Maricaulis maris MCS10: one gene and its partner. The protein of the gene in region 2 binds, or shares a complex with, the protein of the main gene of each other region. Links are inferred from orthologs where the notes say so. Each region holds a gene or a part of one and is shown on either strand. Other genes may lie near its edges.

Region 1 (11,327 bases), 210 kb from region 2 along the record:
TGTCGCCAGGGATGCCAGCCCCGCCGACCTCGAAGCGGCCCGCCTGAATCTCGAAACCCAGCTCAACGACCTCAGCCGCGAAGCCGACGAAGCCGTTGCCGGCGACACCATCGAGCCTGACGCCAAACGCCGCCCGGGTACGGGGCGCGCGCCCGGCAAGGCGGGAGCGACCGCGTGAGCCTGCCGGCCTCGCTCGCCCTCTATCGCGTCCTGACCGGGCTCGCCTCCCCGATCCTGCCGCTTGTCCTGGCGCGCCGCGCCCGCGCCGGCAAGGAAGACCCTGACCGTCGCCATGAACGTCTTGGCCGGCCCGAAATCCAGCGGCCCGAGGGCCGGCTGATCTGGCTGCATGGCGCCAGCGTCGGCGAAAGTCTCGTACTGGCAACGCTGATCGACCAGCTGGCAGCCCGCGATCCGGAGCTGGAATTCCTGGTCACCACCGGCACCGTCACCTCGGCAGACCTGATGGCCAAACGCCTGCCGCCGCAAGCCAAGCACCAATACGTGCCTGTCGATACTCCGGGCGCGGTCCGCCGCTTCCTTGATCACTGGCGCCCGGATATCGGCGTCTTTGCCGAGTCGGAACTCTGGCCCAACCTGCTGATCGAGGCCCGCAATCGCGACATTCCGATGGCCCTGGTCAATGCGCGCATGAACACTGCCTCGCTGACCCGCTGGCGCAAACGCGGCGACGCTGTCCGCCGACTGCTGGAAGCCTTTGCCTGGATCGGGGCAGCCGACATCCGCACCCGCGACGGACTGGAAGACCTGACCGGTCGCGAGATCGTGCTGGCCGGCAATCTGAAGCTGGAGGCACGCCCCCCCGCCCCCGACGCCCGCGAGCTGTCCTCCCTGAAGATTGCACTCGCCGGACGGCCGGTCTGGCTTGCGGCCTCAACGCATGACGGCGAGGAAGGCACAGTGCTGGCCGCCCATGCCCTGTTGCACAAGACCCATCCCGGCGCGCTGCTGATACTGGCGCCGCGACATCCCGAACGCGGCAAGGAGCTCGCGGCGATGGCCCGGCAGCGCGGCTTCAAAGTGGCCCGCCGGTCAGCCGGTGAAGTGCCGGATGGCGCCGACACGGTCTGGCTCGCTGATACGCTGGGTGAGATGTCACTCTGGTTCGCGCTGTCCCCTGCAGCGCTGATTGCCGGCAGCCTGAAGGCCAATATTGGCGGCCACAATCCGATCGAGGCCAGCCTGGCCGGGGCCTGTGTGATCACCGGTCCGCATGTCGACAGTTTTGACGATATCTATGGCGCCTATCGCCGCCACTCGGCCATGATCGAAGTGAGCGATTCTCAATCCCTGTCTGCCGCCGTCGAGCAGGTCTGGCAGGCCAAGGCACCCGGGCGCGCCGCGGCAGAGCGGGCTATCAGCGAAGCATCGGGCGGTGCGCTGGACACTACGCTTTCGGCCCTCTCCGTCCTGCTGGATCTGGCCGAGGGCCCGGAGCGCGAGGCATGAAGGAACCGGCTTTCTGGCGCACCGATGGCGGCCGCGGATCGGGCGCCCTCGCCCGGGCCCTGCTGGCGCCGTTGGGGTGGATTCATGCCTGGGCCGTCGCCCGCCGCATCCGCAAGGCGACGCCCGTCCGTATCGGCCCCAAGGTCGTGTGCGTGGGCAATCTCACGGTCGGCGGCACCGGCAAGACCCCGGTCACCCAGACCCTGATGCAACGCCTCGCAGAGATGGATCTGACGGCCGCATCGCTGTCGCGTGGCTATGGCGGCCGCGAAGCCGGCCCCCTGCGCATCGACCCCGCCACACATGATGCTTCCACCGTCGGCGATGAGCCGCTGCTGCTCGCCCGTACCGGACAGGCCTGGATCGCCCGCGACCGCGCAGCCGGTGGTCGCGCCATCGAGGCGGCAGGCGGTGTTGATCTGGTGCTGATGGATGATGGTCATCAAAACCCGGACCTGGCCAAGGATTGCTCGATCGTCGTCGTCGACGGGCTGACCGGCTGGGGTCCGGGCACGATTGTCCCCGCAGGCCCGCTGCGCGAGCCGGTCGCGACCGGCCTTGCCCGCGCCGATGCGGTGATCGTGATGATGCCCGATGCCGCCACCGAGCCGGACTGGACCGGGCTCGGCCTGAGCGATCTTTCCATCCCGGTCTTCCACGCCTGGCTGGAACCGCTGGCGCCGCCACCGGCTGGCAAGCTGGTCGCCTTTGCCGGGATCGGCCGGCCGGAAAAGTTCTTCGATGCTCTGAGGGCTGCCGGGGGCGATATCGGCGAGGTTGCGGTCTATGGCGACCATCACGCCTTCAACGCAGGTGATTTGCGCCATCTCGACGCGCTGGCCGCTGCCCATGACGCGCAATTGATCACGACCGAGAAAGACTGGGTCCGCCTGCCCGTCGATATCCAGGCCCGTGTCACCGCCTGGCCGGTCCGCGCCGTGTTCGCCAATCCGGGCGCGCTGGACGGCCTGTTGCGCGACGTCATGGATGCCGACATGGACGCGGGCGGCGAGGCTGGTTAAATCCGGACCATGATAGATGCCACCCGCAATGCCTCAGCCCTGACCCGGATCAGCTGGCGATTTGAAGCCGCCGCCTGGGATGCCTATGCCGGCTGGTACAAGATCAAGGGCATCGACAAGGCCTCCGACGCGGCCGGCGCATTGCTGCGCAAGCTCGGCCCGCTGATGCCGGTGCACAAGGTCGCCCGCATCAACATGCAACGCTGCTTCCCCGAAGCCGCCGCACCCGAGATCGAACGTCTGCTGGGCGGCATGTGGGAAAATTTCGGGCGCCTGGCCGGCGAGATGCCGCATCTGGGCGTCTTTTCCGGGCCTGAGTTCAATGAGCGGGTCGAATTCATCGGCCGCGAGAAGTTCGAGGCCCTGCGCGATGCCGGCAAGCCGGCCGTGATCATCTCGATGCACCATTCCAACTGGGAGATCGGTGCCGCCGCGATCAGCCAGACCGGCCTGCCCTGCCACATCACCTATCGTCCGGCCAACAACCCGCTGATCGACCGCCGCATCACCGACATGCGGGTCGGCTATGGCGTCAAGACTCTGACCGCCAAGGGCGGCGATGGCGCCAAGGCGCTCATGCAGGCCCTGAAGGCCGGTGAGGCCGTGGCCCTGATGAACGACCAGAAGATGAATGATGGCATCGAAGCGCCCTTCTTCGGCCTGCCCTCGATGACCGCGCCCGGCCCGACACGCCTCGCCATGCGCCATGGCTGCCCGCTCTTGCCACTATCGATCCGACGCATGGGCGGCGCCCGCTTCCGCGTCGAGGTCCATGACCCGATCGAGATTTCCACCAATCCCGACAAGACCGCCGCCATCGTCGAGACGGTGACGCGGATCAATGACTGGGTGGAAAGCGAAATCCGCCAGGCGCCGGAACAATGGTTCTGGGTTCACCGGCGCTGGGCGAAATCGGTGTACAAGGGCTGAGCGAGGCTCTGAGGCTTTTCGGATCTTGTCGCAATATAGCCGCGGACGGCTGACCAGCTTTGGCTAGTCAAAAAAAGGGGCTTGAGCCCAATTATCCAATGAGAATTGGAAGTTTGCTTATGTTAGATTTCTATTCGAGGTTCCTGAACCGCTTCGGCTTTTCTATTGCGTTGTACCTGACGGTCGCGCTGGGCGCCATTTTCCTTAGACGATTTTTGGGAATCCCAACCAGCGCTGTGCCTTGGGTTATCGGTGGAGCATTCATTGTTCTCGTGTTGTACCAGTTGATCGTCGTGGCTGCCCGATCTGGCCGTAAATAAACGGGAACACGGAATAGATGGTGACCCACACGCCACCACTGCTCCTCGACGTCCGCGCGCAATCGGCGCAAACTCGTCCACAAACCACTTGCCGAGAGATCGCCGTATCCGCTTCTTCAGGTCAAGGGCGGCGCAGCCGCCGCTTCGCGGTTTCACCCTTGAGCTGAAGAAGCGGATACGGCCTGCTGGCTGACAAGCGGTTTATGGCTGATTGCGCGCGCGGCGCTCAGGTCACTTCAAGCCCCGACTGAGAGCCTAGCGCAACTCGCTCAGATCCAGATCCAGCAGGCTTTGCGGATCGACATAGAACTGGTTGCGCAGCTTAACCCGCCAGTCGAGATGCGAGCCGGTCGCCCGGCCGCCCGCACCCATGGCGCCGATCAGCTGGCCCTGCTCGACCATATCGCCTTCTGAGACTTCGACACCGGACAGGTGCAGGAAGGCCGAGACCAGGCCATGGCCGTGATCGATGAAGATCAGGCCGCCCTCGTAATACATGTCCGGCTCGGCCAGCGTCACCAGACCGCCTGCGGGCGCATAAATCGGCGTGCCGACCTCATTGGCCCAGTCCAGACCCCAGTGCGGGCTGCCTTCATGGCCATTATTGTAAACCCGGGCGGAGCCATAGACGCCGGTCGTGATGCCTTCGGCGGGATGGATGAACCCGCCCAGGAAACCCTGCCCGTCCCAGACCGAGTTGAAAGCGGCCTGCTTTTGCGCGTATTCGCGCTGGCGCCGCGGCAGCGTGGATGCATCCGGTGTCACGGTCGCCTGGGGCACGCCATTGACCTGCTGGAGATTGTATTCGCGCTGGGTGATGTCCCAGACTTCGCTGCCCCCGATACCAAGGAGGTTATCGTGGTCGATCGCCGAAACGTCGATAGTGAGGGTCAAACTTGCCGGCGCTCTGCGCGGTATCCCCAGCAGGGCTAACCCATCGCGATCTGCCACCGCAGAAACCTCGCCGAGCCTTAGTTCCGTGCGCGGAGGGTAGAAGCAGACCAACAATGCGCCTTCTTCGCGGCGCCCGGTACACCCGACATTGTCAGCACTTGCAAAAGGGCCGACATGGGTTATTTCCACGTCCCGCGCCTCAGGCGAGGCTTGGGCGATCAGGTCACCGATCGGATCGGCAGCGTCATCGACCAGGGCCGTCGTGGATTGCAGGGCAAGGGCGACGGCGAGGCTGATCATTTTCCCGGCTCCGAATTCAGTTCGATCCAGCGTTGCTTGGCGACCAGAACATCCTTGTAGGCTTCCTGCTCATCGACATTCCAATAGCGCAGCTGATCAAGCTGGATCGGGTCATTGGTGACGGCACAACGCACGAAAGCGCCCGCCTTCAATATGATGAAGTCGCTATCACCATATTCAAGAATGGCTTCGCCCTGGAATTCTTTGTCGAAACTGAAATCACTCATGGGTCTTCTCTAGCAGTGTTTGCCGGCCAGCGGGAGGGTGGCGTGTGTCAGAAAAGCCGGCCCTGGCCGGCCGCCTCGGGCTTGCTGCGGGGTTTGGGTTTCGGCTTGGTCTTCTTCGGCAGATCGGGTGTCTCGGGAGGCCGTTTGCGCGAGCCACGCTCGCCCTCGATCCGCGCCGCGCGTTCGCCATCGGCGAAGACCAGGTCGATACCCGCCCCCTCCATCAGCGAGCCTCCGGACCGCACCAGCTTGCCGGCCCGGTCCCGGACCAGCACGAAGCCGCGTTTGAGAACCGACTGGTGCGACAGGGCCTCCAGCCGCGCTGACCAATTGTCCAGATCGCGCTGACGGTCCCGGCGCAGGCGCTCTGCAGCCGGACCCAGGCGCGCTGCGCGCTCGTCCAGCAAGGTGCGCTTCTGGCGCAGGTCACGTGATAGCGCCGCCGGCTTCAGCCCTGCGGCGAGCACCAACAGGCGACCGCGCTTCTCGGCGGCGTGATTGAGCAAGGCCGGGTCGAGCTTGTCGGCGATCATGTCGAAACGCTGCCGCTTGAGCTCCATCAGCGCCGCCGGACGCGGCAGGGCCCGCGCCGCCGAGCGCAACTCGGTACGGCGCCGCTCGATATGACGAGACAGGCCGGCCACGAGGCGACCGCCCAGCTGGTCCAGCGAGGCCTTTAGCTCGGCCCTTACCGGCACCGCCATTTCCGCCGCACCGGTCGGGGTCGGCGCGCGGCGGTCCGAGGCGAAATCGATCAGCGTGGTGTCGGTCTCGTGACCAACCGCCGAGATCAGCGGGATGGTGCTGTCGGCGGCGGCGCGGACGACCACCTCCTCGTTGAAAGCCCACAAATCCTCGATCGAGCCACCGCCGCGGGCGACGATCAGCACGTCGGGTCGCGGCACTTTGCCGCCGGCGGGCAGGGCGTTGAAACCGCGAATGGCCTCGGCGATCTGGGCGGCGGCGCTGTCACCTTGCACCAGCACCGGCCACAACAGGACATGGCAGGGAAAGCGGTCCTGCAGGCGATGCAGGATGTCCCGGATCACCGCCCCGGTCGGCGAGGTCACGACGCCGATGGTCCGCGGCAGGAAGGGCAGCGCCTGCTTGCGGCTGGTCTCGAACAGGCCTTCGGCGGCGAGTGTCCGCTTGCGCTCTTCCAGCAACGCCATCAGCGCGCCGGCACCCGCCGGCTCCATGCTCTCGACGATAAGCTGGTATTGCGAGCGGCCCGGATAGGTCGAGAGCCGCCCCTCTATGACCACTTCCAGCCCTTCTTCGGGACGGAAGCGGAAGCGCTGGGCTGTCCCTTTCCAGGCGATCGAGGCGATCACCGCCTTGTCGTCCTTGATGTCGAAATAGACATGGCCGGACTTGGCCACCACGACCCGGCCCAGCTCGCCGCGCAGGCGGACATGACCGAAGGCGTCCTCGACGGTTCGCTTGAGCGAGCCGGCAAGCTCGGAAACGGTGAATTCGTGGATGTTTCCTGCGGGCGTGTTCATGGCAACTCTGGTAAAATGGTTTCAACGCCACCGCAACGGCCCGACGGACTCGCGAATGCCGGGCGATTGCGTTAGGCAAGGCCTTGGATTGGCGCAATTGGCTGCATAGAGGGTCACATGAAGGTTCTGGTTGTCGGATCTGGCGGGCGCGAACATGCCCTGGTGTGGAAAATCGCCCAAAGCCCGTTGGTCTCCACAATCCTGGCGGCTCCCGGCAGCGCCGCCATCAGCGAGCTGGCGACCTGTCACACAATCCCCGTGTCCGACCTCGACGGCCTGGTTGATCTGGCGCGCGCAGAGGCGGTTGATCTGGTCATTGTCGGACCGGAAGTGCCATTGTGCGACGGGCTGGCGGATCGCTTGCGCCAGGTCGGAATCGCCACATTCGGACCGTCCAAGCTGGCAGCCCGGTTGGAGGCTTCCAAGGCCTTCGCCAAGGATTTTTACGCCCGTCACAATGTGCCGTCCGCCCGCTATGGCACGTTTTCGAATGCCGGCGAGGCGAAAGCCTTTCTCGACCAGTTCCAGCCGCCCTATGTGCTCAAGGCTGACGGTCTCGCCGCCGGCAAGGGTGTGGTCATCGTGTCAGACCGGGCCGAGGCTGAGGCCGAGATCGACGCCTTCCTCTCGGGCAAGTTCGGCGATGCTTCGAGGACCCTGGTGATCGAGGAATTCATGGACGGGGAGGAAGTCTCGATCTTCGCCCTGTGCGACGGCGAGGATGTACTCTATTGCGGCGCGGCCCAGGACCACAAACGCGTCGGCGAAGGCGATACCGGCCCCAATACCGGCGGCATGGGTGCCTATTCCCCGGCCCCGATCGCCAAGCCCGAGCTGATCGAAACCGCGATGAAGACCATCATCGAACCGGTCGCCCGCGGCCTTGCCGCCGAAGGATCGCCTTTCCAGGGTGTGCTGTTTGCCGGGCTGATGGTGAATGCAGACGGCCCCCGCGTTGTCGAGTTCAATATCCGTTTCGGGGACCCGGAATGCCAGGTCCTGATGATGCGGATCGAGGATGACCTCCTTCCCTATCTTGAAGCGACTGCGACCGGTCATCTCGCCGACATGCCGCCGCTCAGCTGGACGGCGGAACCGGCGATCACGGTCGTCATGGCCGCCAATGGCTATCCGGACAGCTATGAGAAGGGCAGCCTGATCGAGGGCGTCGATGCCGCCAACCTGATGGAAGGCGTGGTCGTGTTCGAGGCCGGCACGGGTCGCAATGCGGCCGGACAGCACACCGCCACCGGTGGCCGCGTCCTCAATGTCACGGCCAGTGGCGAGACGCTGCACTATGCCGTCGATCGCGCCTATGCCGCTGTCGACCAGATCAACTGGCCCGGCGGCTTCTGCCGCCGAGACATCGCCTGGCGGGCCCTGAAGACCCACTAGTGCCAACCGCGCGCGTCGTTTGACATCCCGGCACCCGGCGTCTTCTACTCCGCCAACACTTGTTTGCGGGGAGGCAGACCGGATGCTGAAAACAGCCATGAGCGCGATCGCCCTGATCGCCACCACGACATTTGCGCCGAGCGCCCTGGCCCAGGATGCGGAGGACGCGCTGACCGTCATCCATGCCGGCTGGCTGCTCGCCGTGCCCGGCGAAGACCCGTTGATGGAACAATCCATCCTGATCCGCGGCGAGCGGGTTGAAGGGATTGAATCGGGTTATGTCACGCCGGACGGGGCCACCATCATCGACCTGAGCGATGATTATGTGATGCCCGGCTTCATCGACAGCCATGTCCACCTGCAGTCTGAACTCGGCCCGGGCCGGCGCTTCAACACCTTCACCATGTCCCCTTCGGACCTCGCCTTTGATGGCGCCGTCAATGCCGGCACCACGCTTCGGGCCGGCTTCACCACTGTTCAGGATGTCGGCGGCAGTTTCGAAGCCTCGCTGGCGCTGCGCGATGCGATCAATGATGGCGACATCCCCGGCCCGCGCATGCGCATTGCCGGATCAGCCGTCACGCCGACCGGCGGCCATGCCGACGTCAACGGCTTCTCGCTCGACGTGCTGCACACATTCGCCAGCGAAACCGCCTGTAATGGCGAGGCCCAGTGCCGCGAGGCTGTCCGCACCCTGATCCGCGGCGGCGCCGATGTGATCAAGATCACCGCAACCGGCGGCGTCCTGTCCGACACGGCAGCCGGTGTCGAGCAACAATTCTTCGATGACGAACTCAGCGCCATTGTCGAAGCCGCCCACATGATGGGCCGCCGCGTCACCGCGCACGCACACGGCGTGACCGGCATCAACTCTTTCCTGGAAGCGGGTGGCGACTCGATCGAGCACGGCACTTATCTTGATCGCGAGAGCATCCGCCTGATGCGCCGCAATGGCGCCTATCTGGTCCCGACCGTGCTGGCCGGCGTCACCGTCGCCGAAATGGCTGAGACAGTTGATTTCATGACCGACAACCAGCGCGCCAAGTCGCGCGAAGTCGGGCCACTGATGCTGGAAATGGCCCGCCGCGCGCATGAGGGCGGCGTGATGATTGCTTTCGGAACCGATAGCGGCGTCTCCCGGCACGGCGTCAACGCCCGTGAGTTCGAACTGCTGGTCGAAGCCGGGCTGACGCCGATGGAAGCCATCGTTACGGCTACCATCAACGCCTCGCGTCATGTCCAGATGGACGGCGATATCGGTACGATCGAAGCGGGCAAGCTGGCCGACATCATCGCGGTCGACGGCAATCCGCTTGAGAACATCTCCGAGCTGCGCGACATGGATTTCGTGATGAAGGGCGGCGAGGTCTATCTGAACCCATGAGTGATATCGACGACAGCTTCTCCGGCACCAAGCCGGTAGCCGACGCTCTCGCCTTCGATGAAGGCGTGCTGGCCGAATGGATGACCGCCCATGTCGCAGACTTCCAGGGGCCCTTGACGGTGGAACAGTTCAAGGGCGGGCAGTCCAACCCGACCTACAAGCTGGTGACGCCGGGCAAGGCCTATGTCCTGCGGCGCAAGCCCCCGGGCAAGCTGTTGCCATCCGCCCACGCCGTTGATCGCGAATTCCGGGTCATGAAGGCGCTTGGCGGCGCCGGTTTCCCGGCTCCGGTCATGCACGGGCTATGCATGGAACGCGAGGTGATCGGGACGGAGTTCTACATCATGGACTTCGTCGAGGGCCGGATCTTCTGGGATCCGCTCCTGCCCGATCTCGACAAGACCGAGCGCGGCGCCATCTATGACGCGTCCAATGCCACGCTGGCCCATCTGCACGGCATCGATTTTGAAGCCGCAGGCCTGGGCGATTACGGCAAGCCGGGTAATTATTTCGAGCGCCAGATCGGCCGCTGGACCAAGCAATACCGCGCCGCCGAGACCACCACTGTCCCGGCGATGGACCGCCTCATCGAGTGGCTGCCGACCGCCGCACCGGATCAGGAGCGCACCAGCGTCGTGCATGGCGATTACCGGCTCGACAACATGGTCTTCCATCCGACCGAACCGCGCGTCATCGCGGTGCTGGACTGGGAACTCTCGACGCTGGGCGATCCGCTGGCTGATTTCACCTATCAGCTGATGGGCTGGGTGATGCCGCCGGAAATCCGCAACGGGCTGCTTGGCGTCGACATTGCGTCTCTGGGCATTCCCGACATCGAGCAATACACGCAGGCCTACTGCGAGCGCACCAATCGCTCAGGCATCCCGGCGCTGGATTTCTACTTCGCCTACAACATCTTCCGCCTGACCTCGATCATCCAAGGCGTCTATGCGCGCTCCCTGCAGGGCAATGCCTCGAACTCACGCGCCGCCGAAATGGGTGCCGCCGTTGAACCGATGGCCGAAGCCGCCTGGGGGTTCGCGAAACAGGCGGGGGCGTGAGGGCCGGCGAGATGAGAATCGAACGGGGCGCCTGATACATGTCCTGCCCCTTTCGTGACTGCCCAAATAAAAGCAGACGACCAAGGAAAACAACTGCACCCCACTGGCGCGAGAAGCTGAGCTCAGTCGCTCCGTTTGCGGCGACGCTTCTCTTCCGCGATAGCTGCGAGCACAATCATCGTGACCATGAATCCGAAGAACAGGGTCAGCGGCCAGAGATTGATTTCAATTTCGCCGATCATGAAGCCTCCTCCAGGTGCCCGAGATAAAACGCACAAACCCAGCTCGCGACCAGAAATCCGGCACCGAGCAACAGGCTGGCCGGGCTGATAATACCACGCTCCGCAAATAGCGACAGGCCCAGAAGTCCCAAGCCGATCGCGCGACTCGACTGCTCCCAGCTTCGCCACAGCGCCTTGTTCGACGTCGGTCCGCGTGGACGCCACGCTGCCAGTTTGCTGGCAACCCAACGCATGCCTGTCCACAGCACTCTGATTTGCTTCAGCATGAGCCTACCCTACAAGTTCCGGTTATGTTCTGCAATATCCACAACCGACTGCACCCTGCACTCGCCCCGGCCGCGACCGGCGATATAGTCCGCGCATGATCGCTGCCTTCATCCTTGTCGCGACCTTTATCACCGCCTTCATCTCCGGCGTGTTCGGCATGGCGGGCGGGTTGATCCTGATGGGGGCGCTGGCACTGGTCCTGCCGGTCGCGGCGGCGATGGTCGTGCACGGGGTGATCCAGAGCGTGTCGAATGGCTGGCGCGCCGTCCTGCACCTGCAATGGATCGACTGGCGCATCCTTGCCATCTAT
Region 2 (11,228 bases):
AACCTGTCCGGATCGCTGGGCTTTGGCGCCAAGCACGACCTGCTGGACAAGCTCGCTGCCCATGACGAGGAACGCGCCAAGCTGGCCAAGGAGCGTGGCCGCGCCATTCTCGATGCGGCGGCAGCCTATCTCACCGACAAGGGCGTGACCGACATCGCCCTCCGCCTGCGGCACGGCGATCTGGTTGAGGCGCTGCAACAGGTGGAGGGTGATGCCGACCTGATCCTGATCGGCAAGCGCGGCGAAGCGGCTGACTTTGCAGCCGAGCATCTCGGCTCGAACCTGGAACGCATTGTCCGCGCCGCCCACAAGCCGGTCATGGTCGCCTCGCGCAAATACGCCCCGGTGACACGGGCGCTGATTGCCTTTGACGGCGGTGCGAGTGCACGCAAAGCCGTCAGCCACATTGCCGGCGGCCAGCTTTTCAAGGGCATCCCGCTGCACCTGCTGACGGTCGGCAAGGACGACACCACTCGCATCGACGCCCTGGAATCCGCCGCCGAGGACCTGCGCGCGGCCGGCCACACCGTCACCACCGCCATTCGCGCCGGCGATCCCGACAAGGTGATTGTCGATTATGTCGAGGACGAAGCCATCTCGCTCCTGGTCATGGGCGCCTACGGCCATTCGCGCATGCGCAACCTGGTCATCGGCTCCACCACCACCGACATGATCCGCAATTGCCACATCCCGGTGATGCTGTTCCGGTGATGCTGTTCCGGTAGGGGTGCGGCGCCGCGGCGCAAGAAAGAGATTTGGATGGCGCTGACGCGCCGCCCCTCATCGGCCCTGCGGGCCACTTCTCCCCGGAAGGGGAGAAGCTGGGTGTGAGGCCGCGCTCATCGCCGGAAACAGGTCCTTCCACTTGATGGGGAAGGTGGCCCGAAGGGCCGGAAGGGGTGAAACGCGCCAGCGTTCCGTCACTGACGGCCCGTCACCCACTCCGCCGCTTCGCGGTCCCCCGCGCCTTGTCTGGGCGAGGACCTTTGAAATCGTGCCGGGCACACAGCGCTTGTCATCCCCGTTGGATGTCCGGCGAAGGCCGGACGCAAGACGGGGACCTCACTGATGGCAACATATTGGTCCCGGACTTTCGCCCCGCCTTCGCGGGGCGTCCATCCGGGATGACAACACTGGATTGGCTGATCTGCGCGAGGCGCACGAAGCCACGGGCTGGTCGCCCCTAACCCGCAATCAACGCCGCCGCGACACGTTCCGCAGCCGCATCATCCTTGCCCATGGCTTCCAGTGCCTTGGCGGCGATGTGGCGGGCGTTGAGGCCGGCGGTTTCGTACATGTCGAACGGGGCTTCCTGGTCCTGGAAGACGTCCGGCAGGGTCAGGGTGCGGATGCGCAGGCCGCGATCAAGGGCGCCCTTGTCGGCCAGCATGTGCAGGACGAAGGCGCCGAAACCGCCGACCGCGCCCTCTTCCACCGTGATCAGGACTTCATGCTCGCGCGCCAGGCGCAGAATGAGATCCTCGTCCAGCGGCTTGGCGAAGCGGGCATCGGCGACGGTGGTCGAGAAACCCTGGGCGGCCAGCGCGTCGGCGGCCTTGAGGCTTTCCTCGAGGCGGGTGCCGAGCGACAGGATGGCGATGCGCGAGCCCTCGCGGACGATACGGCCCTTGCCGATCTCCAGCGGCTCGATCTGGTCGGGAATTTCAATGCCGGTGCCATTGCCGCGCGGATAGCGGAAGGCGGACGGGCCGTCATCGATCAGGGCGGCAGTCTTGACCATGCGCGACAATTCCAGCTCGTCGGCAGCGGCCATCAGCACCATGCCCGGCAAGGCGCCAAGATAGCCGATATCGAAACTGCCGGCATGGGTGGCACCATCGGCACCGACCAGACCGGCCCGGTCGATGGCAAAGCGGACGGGCAGTTTCTGGATCGCCACATCATGCACGACCTGGTCATAGCCGCGCTGCAGGAAGGTCGAATAGATCGCCGCGAAGGGCTTCATGCCATCGGCAGCAAGGCCGGCGGCGAAGGTGACGGCGTGCTGTTCGGCAATGCCGACATCAAACATGCGGTCCGGGAAGCGTTCCCCGAACAGGTCCAGCCCGGTACCGCCCGGCATGGCCGCGGTGACGCCGACAACGCGGCTGTCGGCCTCGGCTTCACGGATCAGCTGCTGGGCGAAGACCTTGGTGTAGGACGGTGCGGCGGCCTTGGACTTTTGCTGCTCGCCGGTGATGACGTTGAATTTGGCGACGCCATGATACTTGTCGTCGGACGCCTCGGCGGGCGCATAGCCCTTGCCCTTCTGGGTCACGACATGGATCAGGACCGGGCCGTTATCGCCATCGCGCACATTGCGCAGGACCGGGACCAGCTGGTCGAGATCATGGCCGTCGATCGGGCCGACATAGCGAAAGCCCATCTCCTCAAACAGCGTGCCGCCCATGGCCATTCCGCGCATGTATTCCTCGGCCCGGCGTGCCGCTTCTTCGACCCGAAGCGCCTTGGCGACACCCTTGCCGAGCTTGCGGATGGAGCGGTAGCGCTGCGAGGAGACCAGGCGGGCGAAATAATGGCTCATCGCGCCGACCGGCGGGGCGATGGACATGTCATTGTCGTTGAGGATGACAATCAGCCGGCCACCGATATGACCGGCATTATTCATCGCTTCATAGGCCATGCCGGCCGACATCGAGCCATCGCCGATGACCGCGATCACATTGCGGTTCTCGTCCTTGAGGTCGCGCCCCACGGCAAAGCCGAGCGCGGCCGAAATGGAGGTCGAGGCATGGGCCGCACCGAACGGGTCGTATTCGCTTTCCGAGCGCTTGGTAAAGCCGGACAGGCCGCCGGGCTGGCGCAAGGTGCGGATACGGTCGCGGCGACCGGTCAGGATCTTGTGCGGATAGCACTGGTGTCCGACATCCCAGATCAGCGTGTCGGTGGGGGTGTCGAAGACGTGGTGGAGCGCCGTGGTCAGCTCGACCACGCCGAGACCGGCACCCAGATGCCCGCCGGTGACCGAGACAGCGTCAATGGTTTCGGCCCGCACTTCATCGGCCAGCGACTTGAGCCGGTCGAGCGGCAGGTTTTTCAGGTCTGCCGGCGAATTGACGGTGTCTAGGATCGGGGTTTTCGGCGTCATGGACATGCGGCCTTTCACGAGCGCCGCGCCAGAATGAAGTCGACGGCCTCTCTCAATACATCTGCCCGCGCACCAAATGGATCAAGGTGTTCCTTGGCCTGTGCGGCCAAGTGCCGCGAACGGTCACGCGCGCCCTCAATGCCCAGAATGGTGACAAAGGTGGCTTTTCCTTGACCGGCATCCTTGCCGACCGCCTTGCCCGCCTCATCCTCATCGCCTGTGGCATCCAGGAGATCATCCGTGATCTGATAGGCCAAGCCGAGATCATGGGCAAACCCTTCCAGCGCCCGGCGTACAGGATCATCAACATCCTTGAGGATGGTGGCGGCTTCGACGGCGTAGGAAATCAGCGCCCCGGTCTTCATGCGATGCATGCGGGTGACCACGGAAATGTCGAACTGCTCGGTCTCGGCGCGGATATCGATCATCTGGCCGCCGACCATGCCATAGGGACCCGAGGCGCGAGACAGGCGCTCGACCAGACGGGCCCGCACACTGCCGCGCTGATGGGTGTCGGGATGGGCGAGGATCTCATAGGCGATCGACTGCAGACCGTCGCCGGCGAGGACCGCAGTGGCCTCGTCATAGGCCTTGTGGACGGTCGGGCGACCGCGACGCATGTCGTCATCATCCATGCAGGGCAGGTCGTCATGGATGAGCGAATAGGCATGGATGCATTCCAGCGCGCAGGCGGCCCGCAGGACGCCGCGCTCATCGGCATGGACAAGATGGCCGGCCTCGATGGTCAGGAAGGGACGCAGGCGCTTGCCCGGCCCCAGGGCCGCATAGCGCATGGCGGAATTGAGATGGGCTTCCGGTCCCTCGGCGCGCGGCAGCAACGCATCAAGCGCGACCGTGACGCGGTCGGCATGCTCATTGAGTCGCTGTTCGAAATTCTCCATTGGCCCTGCCTGTCCTGCCCTGACTGTCCTGTCCCCCGGGTCGCGCCATTGCCAGCGCGGACCCGCTTGCATGCCTAGTGCAGGCGCGAGCCATCCGGCACCGCCTGATCCGGTGCCATCAGCACGATCTCTCCCATGCCATCAGAAACGCCGAGAGTCAGCACTTCAGAGCGCATCGGGCCGATCTGGCGCGGCGGAAAATTCACCACCGCCAGCACCTGGCGGCCGATCAGCGCGTCCGGCGTATAATGAGCCGTGATCTGGGCCGAGGATTTCCTCGTCCCCAGCTCGCCACCGAAATCGATCCACAGGCGGATGGCCGGCTTGCGGGCTTCGGGGAAGTCTTCAGCCCGCACCACGGTGCCGACCCGGATGTCGAGTTTGAGAAAATCCTCGATCGACGCGGTTCCGGGCGCCGTATCCGTCATGCCGGGTCGAGCCCGGCCGGCTCCGTTGCCGGCTGGCCGTCCTCGCCGCGGACAATTTTCTCGACCTTCAGCTCGGCACTTTTCAGCTTGCTGTCGCAATAGGCCCGCAGGGCAGCGCCGCGTTCATAAATCTCGATCGAGCGTTCCAGTTCGACCTCGCCGGACTCAAGCTGGCGGACAATGCCTTCCAGCTCGGCAAGGGCATTTTCAAAGCTCAGGGTCGCAATGTCGGCATGCGGCTCGGACGCCATCCTGTCTCTCCGTCATCGGTCGGGTCGGAATTGGGGGGCCACCATAGAAAGCCCCGTCCGGCGCCGCAATCGCCCGTTCAGTCAGCGCCCCGATCGCCGCGATACTCATAGCGGCGCCAGGACCAGTAACTATCCCCGCCATCGCGCACGCAGACCCAGCCGGCCGCCTTGAGATGGGGCCGCATCATGCGGTTGAACCAGCCATGGGCGCAGCACACCACAGGTCCGCTCTCGGCAGCCTCGATCAGTCGGCCAACAGCGCGGGCGGCGCGCTGGTCGGCTTCGATGCGGCTTTCCCGGCCACGCGACTGGCCCAGCCACCAGGTACAGCGCGCAAACACGCCCCAGGTCTTGGCCATGAAACGCCCGGGCCAGGGCGGCGGCGGCAATTCGGCCTCGACAAAATCGCCCTCGATCACCAGCTCACGGCCCGGCGCGACCGCCTGGGCGGTCTCGATCGCCCGGCGCAGTGTCGAGGCGAATATCGTCCGGGCGCCGACCGCCTGGTCCTTCAGCGGCTCGGGCGCGACCTGGCCTTCAACCAGCGGAGCCGGCTGGTAGATATTGTCCCACCAGTCCTCATAGCCGCGCCAGTCCATCATCGCCTCGCGATTGGCGAGCGGCTGGCCGTGGCGGGCGATGGTGATGTAGCCGCGCCGCGCGGCGCCGGTGGTGTCGATCTCGGTCATGCAATGTCACGGTCACGCGCGGGGGCCAGCGCGGGGCAAGCTCGGCAGCCGGCACGCCCCGTCGCAGCCTGGCAGAATTCGGATCTCACGCCTGGGACAACGCGTCGACAAATGCCGCCGCCGATCGCCCCAGGGCCGGACAGTCGTAGCCACCCTCCAGCACGGAAACAAGCCGCGAGCCGCCAAAATCTCGCGCAATGCCAGCCAGTTGTCCGGCCGCCCAGGCATAGTCATTGCTGCGCAGGCCCCAGCCACCGACCGGATCGTCCGCATGCGCATCAAATCCGGCCGAGACCAGAACCAGTTGCGGCCGCGCCCGGCGCAGCGCCGGAAGGACAGCGGCCTCGAATCGCTGACGCCATTGCTGCCCCGTCACCCCATCCGGCATCGGGCAATTGAGGACATTGCCATTGAGACCGGTCTCGCCCTCGCCGCCCGTCCCGGGATAGAGCGGCGCCTGGTGCAGCGAGGCGAAAAAGACCCGCGCCTCACGCTCGGCCAGACATTGCGTGCCATTGCCGTGATGGACATCGATATCGACAATGGCGACCGAGGTCAGGTCATGCACCTCCAGCGCATGGGCAGCGGCAATGGCGATGGTGTTGAACAGGCAAAAGCCCATCGGCCGGTCAGGCTCGGCGTGGTGGCCGGGCGGACGGGCCAGCACAAAAGCCGCGCCGCCTTCATCGGCGATCACCTGATTGACCGCGGCAACAGCCGCACCGACAGCGCCCAGGGCGGCGGCCGCCGAGCGGTCACAGACCAGCGTGTCCGGGTCCAGCGCCAGCCACTGGCCGGCCGGCGCATCGGCACAGGCGGTCAGGACGCGATCAACATGGGCGGCGCTATGGAAACGGGCCACATCGGTCATCGCCGCCGTCGGCGCCTCGCGCCAGTCACAGCCTGGCAGGGCCAGCAATGCCTCACGCACCGCCTCATAGCGGCCGACATGCTCGGGATGACCGGGCGGGACGAGATGGAGACGGCTGGCGGGACTGTCAAAGATCGTGGTTTTCATGGCGGCCAGTGTGCGGCGGTCACGCCGCGCTGGCCAGTCCCGACACGGCCTGCCTGGCCCACAAATTCAGGCCGCGACAATGGCCGCGCCCGGACGGGCCGAGCTTGGCAGGAGCACGACATTCTCCATGAACTGGCTGTAGTCGCACAGGATTTCCTCTCCCGGCAGGATCTCGCGGCGGGCTTCGCCATTGCCGTCGGCCCGAAAATCGATATTCGGCTCGGCGGCATGATTGAGAAAGCGGGCATGATCGCCATCGAGCAGATAGCCGTTCAGGCTGCGGTCGAAATAGGCATAGCGCTGCATGAACTGACGGTAGATCTGCGGCCGTTCGGCCAGCTGGGCCTCGGTCAGGATCAGGTCGACGGCCGGGTCGAGCACCCAGACCAGCGTGCCGGCGGGGATGGTTTGAGAAGCAAAAACGCCCAGCCCTTCCAGGGGGCTGGGAGCCAGATAGGTGTCCACGAGAAGCATGAATGGGTCACTCCGGCCGGCCGCGTCGACGGCAGGCGAAGGATCAGCGGCAGCTCATCATGTGAGCCCGGCCGCAGAGTGCGACGCTCCAACTCCCATATTGGCGAATTTTGAAAAAGCGCAAGCGGGATTTTCGTGCCGCAATGCGACCCGCGGGTGCCCGTCAGAAACCGTAGGGCGAGCCCCCCTGTATCCAGGCGATCGCGAAGCCGATGGCCACGCCGGCTATCACCACCACACTGATCCAACCACCCCCTGATCGCGTCCGCATTGCTCCGCCCCTCACTGTCCTGTTTTGACAAGGCCGACGCTAATGGTGAATCGGATTCATACAATGTCAAAGTTGTGTTGTGCGGCAAAGACTTACACAGGGTGTGACGACCATCACACCCTGTGCAGAGGCGCCGTCAGGGAGCAGTGGCACCCTCAGTGGCGCCGGAGGACTTGCCCCACCAGTGCCGGGTGTTGATCCCTGCGAAGAGCAGCCAGAACGCCACAACCCATTCAAACAGGGCGCCCGGAATGAAGAACAACATGACGTGCTCCCTCACGGACGGGAACAGGATGATCACACCGGCCAGCGTTCCGATCACGAAATAGGTTAAAACGCCCCAGGCCGCGAGCCAGCGCGGGATGAAGCGCGCCCGGAAAAACAGGGCAAAGTAGAGGACACCGCCAACGGCCATCGGGATCAGCAGCAAATAGATCGTCGACCCGTAGACGTCGCGCAGGAGCGTCACGAGCGCTGACCGCTCCTCACCGGAAAAGCCGGGACTCAGATCGGGATTCACGACCGCCGCAAACGCGGCATATTTGAAGACGATGAAGGTTGCGCCCATCGCGCCTTCGATCAGCCGGCAAAAAGCACCGACCATGGCCGTGCCCTGGCTCACCGACCTCAGCACGGCATACATGGCGGCAGCAGAAACGACGACGAAGATATACATGACCATCTCGGCCAGAAATCCGGTCCGGAACAGGAATTCGTCGCGCTCGGGCGGCGCCTCGCCGCTCAGAAGCGTACTCAGCCCGGGTAGCGGTCCAAAGGTGATGTACAGCCCTGCGAGGGTGTAGATGAGATAGGACAAACCAGCCAGCCGTGCCATGCGGCGAGCTGATTGTTCAGAATGTTGAATTGCAGACATGGCGTGAGCGTCTCCGTCGACCAAGCAGTGAACCAAGCCGGCGCGGTCACCGGCCCCCCGTTGATGCGGGAGGTTGGCCTGCCTGTCGTCCGAATGGGGCCATTCGGACATCGACGTGTGTCAGTGGAGGGCGTTTTCCAGGTCTCGCGGCCCGGCGCTGCGCACCTCGGCCCGATACTGGCTCGGCGGTGCGCCGACATGTTTCTTGAACGCCGCGTTGAAGGTCGACCGGGAGTTGAACCCGACCTCGAAGGCGACTTCCAGCGTATTCAGCTCGGTCTCGCTCAGAAGTCGCTTGGCCTCGTCAGCCCGGTGGCTGTTCACAAAGTCAAAGAAATTGACGCCGAGATGCTGGGATAGCGTCTCGGAGATATGGTTCTTGGTGACGCCCGTGATGTCGGACAGCTTGCGCAGCGACAGATCACTGTCGGCGTAAAGCTTGTCGGCCTCCAGCGCGCCGACCAGTTTCGCGGCCGTCCGGCTCATGCGCTGTTCGGTCAGGATCGGGCGTCTGGCTGACGCGTCGGCTGTGCTCGCCCTGTCCTTGGTATTCCGCTCGGAGGGCAGCTCGGGCTGGTGCACACCGAGATAGGCAAAGGCCGCGATGGCAAGGGTTTCCGTGAAGGCCAAGGCAATGTTGAAGGCCGGGATGGACGTACCGGTGACCCACAGGACCTGCTTGATGGCGAAAAACGTCCAGGCGCCGGCGAATACCAGCAGGATGGTACGCAGCCAGTCGAGGGATTTGCGTTCGACATTCGCAAACTCTTCCAACATGCGCCGCCTGTGACGCACCTGCAGCCTCAGCGCGGCGACGAGGTAGCAACCGGTGAAGGCCAGGAAGATGACCAGCGACGCAGTGCAGGTGTAGAGCGCGATCCGGAAGTGGTCGGGATTTCGGGTCGCCGGGTCGGCCAGGGCGAGCTTCTGTTCGGCGCTCAGGCTGGCGAAGGGCAGGGTCGCGACAAGGACCAGCACCGGGCCGAGCAGCACCAGCCAGTCGAAGCCGCCAAAACGCGGCTTATCCGTCGACATCAGGGCACGGGCGAAGAAGTAGACCGCCGGGCCCAGCACCATCTTGAACACAAGGTCAGCCCCGACCAGGTGCGGCGCATAGCGGTAGGCGCCCGTGACAATGACCAGCTGGCCGAGCACATGTGCCAGCAGCGCGATCAGCGCCAGGCAAAAATACAAGGACCGGTCGCCGCGCTGACCGCCACGGGTCAGCGCGATGGCCAGCGCAAAGCCGATCGATCCGGCGGCGATGGCATAGGCCATGGTGAGGAAAGTGTCGGTCATTGCGTCCGTTTTGCGCCAAATCGGGGCCTGGAGCAATGACCGGGGATTGTCGCGAGCCGGCTCAGTGTGCCGCCGGGATCGCCATGATCTTCACGCCCGGAGGCGCAGCCGGCTCTTCCGGCACGAAGAAGTCGGGCAGGAGCTCGATCGACGGATCGTAGGAATACTTGTCGAGATCGCGCTCGCCCTCATCCCACAGGAAGCTGTCATCGATGATGAAATTGCCGGTGAAGCTCGCCGCCGGCTTGTTGAGGACGGCATAGGCGGTGTCAGCGAGAATTTCCGGCTTGCGGCAACTCTTCATCGCCTCTTCGCCGGCCAAAACGTTCGAGATCGCGGCGGTGGCGACCGCAGTACGCGGCCAGATCGCATTGGCGCCGATCTTGCCCTTGAACTCCTCGCCCCAGCCCAGGATGCACAGGCTCATCTGGTATTTCGCCGAGGTATAGGCGACGTGCGGTCCGAACCACAGGCCGCGCATGTCGAGCGGCGGCGCCAGGGCGATGATGTGCGGGTTTTCCGCCTTCATCAGATGCGGCAGGCATTTCTGCGTGGTCAGGAAAGTGCCGCGGCCATTGACCTGATGCATCAGGTCATAGCGCTTCATCGGTACGTCAGCCGTCGGCCGCGGATAGATGGCGGAGGCATTGTTGATAACGGCGTCGATACCGCCAAAGCGCTCGACCCCGGCCTCCACTGCCGCTTCGACCTGGGCTTCGTCACGGATATCACACTTGACCGCCAGCGCCTGTCCGCCGGCTGCTTCGATCGCCGCGGCGGCAGTGTGGATCGTGCCCTCGAGACGCGGATCGACCGTGTCGGACTTGGCGGCGATGATGATATTGGCGCCATCACGGGCACAGCGCTCGCCAATGGCCAGACCAATCCCGCGCGAAGCGCCGGTGATGAAAATCGTCTTTCCCTTGAGGCTCATGCGCCCTCTCCCCGATTGAGTGATTTGGGAAGAGACTAGAGCGGTGCCGGAGCTGGCGCCAGACTAGTCGCTGACACGACCCAGAATGCGCGCCAGCGGGACCATGCCCGGGCCGCCCGGAGCGCGACTGTCACGAGATTGATCCCGATTGTCGCCAAGCACGAAGACATGGCCCTCCGGCACGGTAACGGGCCAGGTCTGATCCATCGGTCCTTCATCACCCAGCTCGAAAATCTCGTGTGACATGCCACCGGGAAGCGTTTCGCGATATCGGGTCACCTGTTGTGGCCTGCCCCGGGTGACAAGCGTCTCCGGGCCGAGTGCGTCGCGTTGGACATAATCGCCATTGATGACAAGGCGCCCACCATCATAGGCGGCTTCGTCACCCGCCACGGCAGCGACGCGGCTGACAATCGTCCGCGCCGGGCTCTGCGTCGTGTCCAGGAAAACGATGATATCACCGCGCCGCGGCGCCGGTCCGGCAACCAGCCTGTTCGGATCAAGCCGGGTACCGACCAGCGGCAGGCTGACCGTGCTGTAGCCATAGGCCAGCTTGTTGACGATGAAACGCTGTCCGGGCTCGACGGCCGGCATCATGCTCATCGCCTGCGTGGAAAACAGGGCCAGGCTGGAGAACAGGCTGGAGGCTAGGCCGAAAACAATCAGACCCAGACCCGCAACCCAGCGCCACATGGCCTACAGCCCGCCCCAGACCCGGCCGCGCGGGCAATAAAGCCCCTGCTCGCGGCGACAGCTTTCCAGCGTGAACAGGACTGTCTCGGCCCGGCCGACGACATTTTCCAGCGGCACAAAGCCCGGCCCGCCGGAGGCGCGGCTGTCGCTGGAGGCGTCCCGATTGTCGCCCATCACAAAGACAGTCCCCGGACGCACCGTGACCGGCCCGAAATCGTCCAGATGATAATCGTCGGTCCGCTCATAGATCGGATGATCGCGATCGCCCGGCAGGATCTCGGTATAA

The links.
Region 1: the proteins of MMAR10_RS04380 (region 2) and xseA are in contact, whole or in part, in a cryo-EM structure (PDB 8TXR), measured with the Escherichia coli proteins. The link is inferred for Maricaulis maris MCS10 from one-to-one orthologs.

The regions. Positions count from the first base shown.
Region 1 is NC_008347.1:719,872-731,198, reverse strand. What follows is about bases 4,440-7,367. They hold xseA (exodeoxyribonuclease VII large subunit), read right to left. Parts: upstream 6,669-7,367; coding sequence 5,211-6,668; downstream 4,440-5,210. Other genes in these bases: purD (phosphoribosylamine--glycine ligase), read left to right, coding at 6,786-7,367; MMAR10_RS03265 (DUF2093 domain-containing protein), read right to left, coding at 4,933-5,163; MMAR10_RS03270 (M23 family metallopeptidase), read right to left, coding at 4,440-4,936. Outside these bases: MMAR10_RS03295 (lysophospholipid acyltransferase family protein), read left to right, coding at 1-178; MMAR10_RS03290 (3-deoxy-D-manno-octulosonic acid transferase), read left to right, coding at 175-1,470; lpxK (tetraacyldisaccharide 4'-kinase), read left to right, coding at 1,467-2,492; MMAR10_RS03280 (lysophospholipid acyltransferase family protein), read left to right, coding at 2,502-3,422; more of MMAR10_RS03270, read right to left, coding at 3,998-4,439; more of purD, read left to right, coding at 7,368-8,063; MMAR10_RS03250 (metal-dependent hydrolase family protein), read left to right, coding at 8,146-9,447; MMAR10_RS03245 (phosphotransferase), read left to right, coding at 9,444-10,508; MMAR10_RS03240 (hypothetical protein), read right to left, coding at 10,747-11,016; MMAR10_RS03235 (sulfite exporter TauE/SafE family protein), read left to right, coding at 11,112-11,327. UniProt on the Escherichia coli protein: Bidirectionally degrades single-stranded DNA into large acid-insoluble oligonucleotides, which are then degraded further into small acid-soluble oligonucleotides.
Region 2 is NC_008347.1:929,754-940,981, reverse strand. Bases 3,064-5,892 are described here. They hold MMAR10_RS04380 (exodeoxyribonuclease VII small subunit), read right to left. Parts: upstream 4,691-5,892; coding sequence 4,436-4,690; downstream 3,064-4,435. Other genes in these bases: MMAR10_RS04370 (histone deacetylase family protein), read right to left, coding at 5,465-5,892; MMAR10_RS04375 (histidine phosphatase family protein), read right to left, coding at 4,768-5,379; MMAR10_RS04385 (tRNA-binding protein), read right to left, coding at 4,086-4,439; MMAR10_RS04390 (polyprenyl synthetase family protein), read right to left, coding at 3,124-4,011; dxs (1-deoxy-D-xylulose-5-phosphate synthase), read right to left, coding at 3,064-3,109. Also shown: MMAR10_RS04400 (universal stress protein), read left to right, coding at 1-711; more of dxs, read right to left, coding at 1,184-3,063; more of MMAR10_RS04370, read right to left, coding at 5,893-6,397; MMAR10_RS04365 (SET domain-containing protein), read right to left, coding at 6,464-6,871; MMAR10_RS04360 (DUF4386 domain-containing protein), read right to left, coding at 7,279-8,016; MMAR10_RS04355 (helix-turn-helix domain-containing protein), read right to left, coding at 8,137-9,315; MMAR10_RS04350 (SDR family oxidoreductase), read right to left, coding at 9,377-10,249; lepB (signal peptidase I), read right to left, coding at 10,313-10,942; lepB (signal peptidase I), read right to left, coding at 10,946-11,228. UniProt on the Escherichia coli protein: Bidirectionally degrades single-stranded DNA into large acid-insoluble oligonucleotides, which are then degraded further into small acid-soluble oligonucleotides.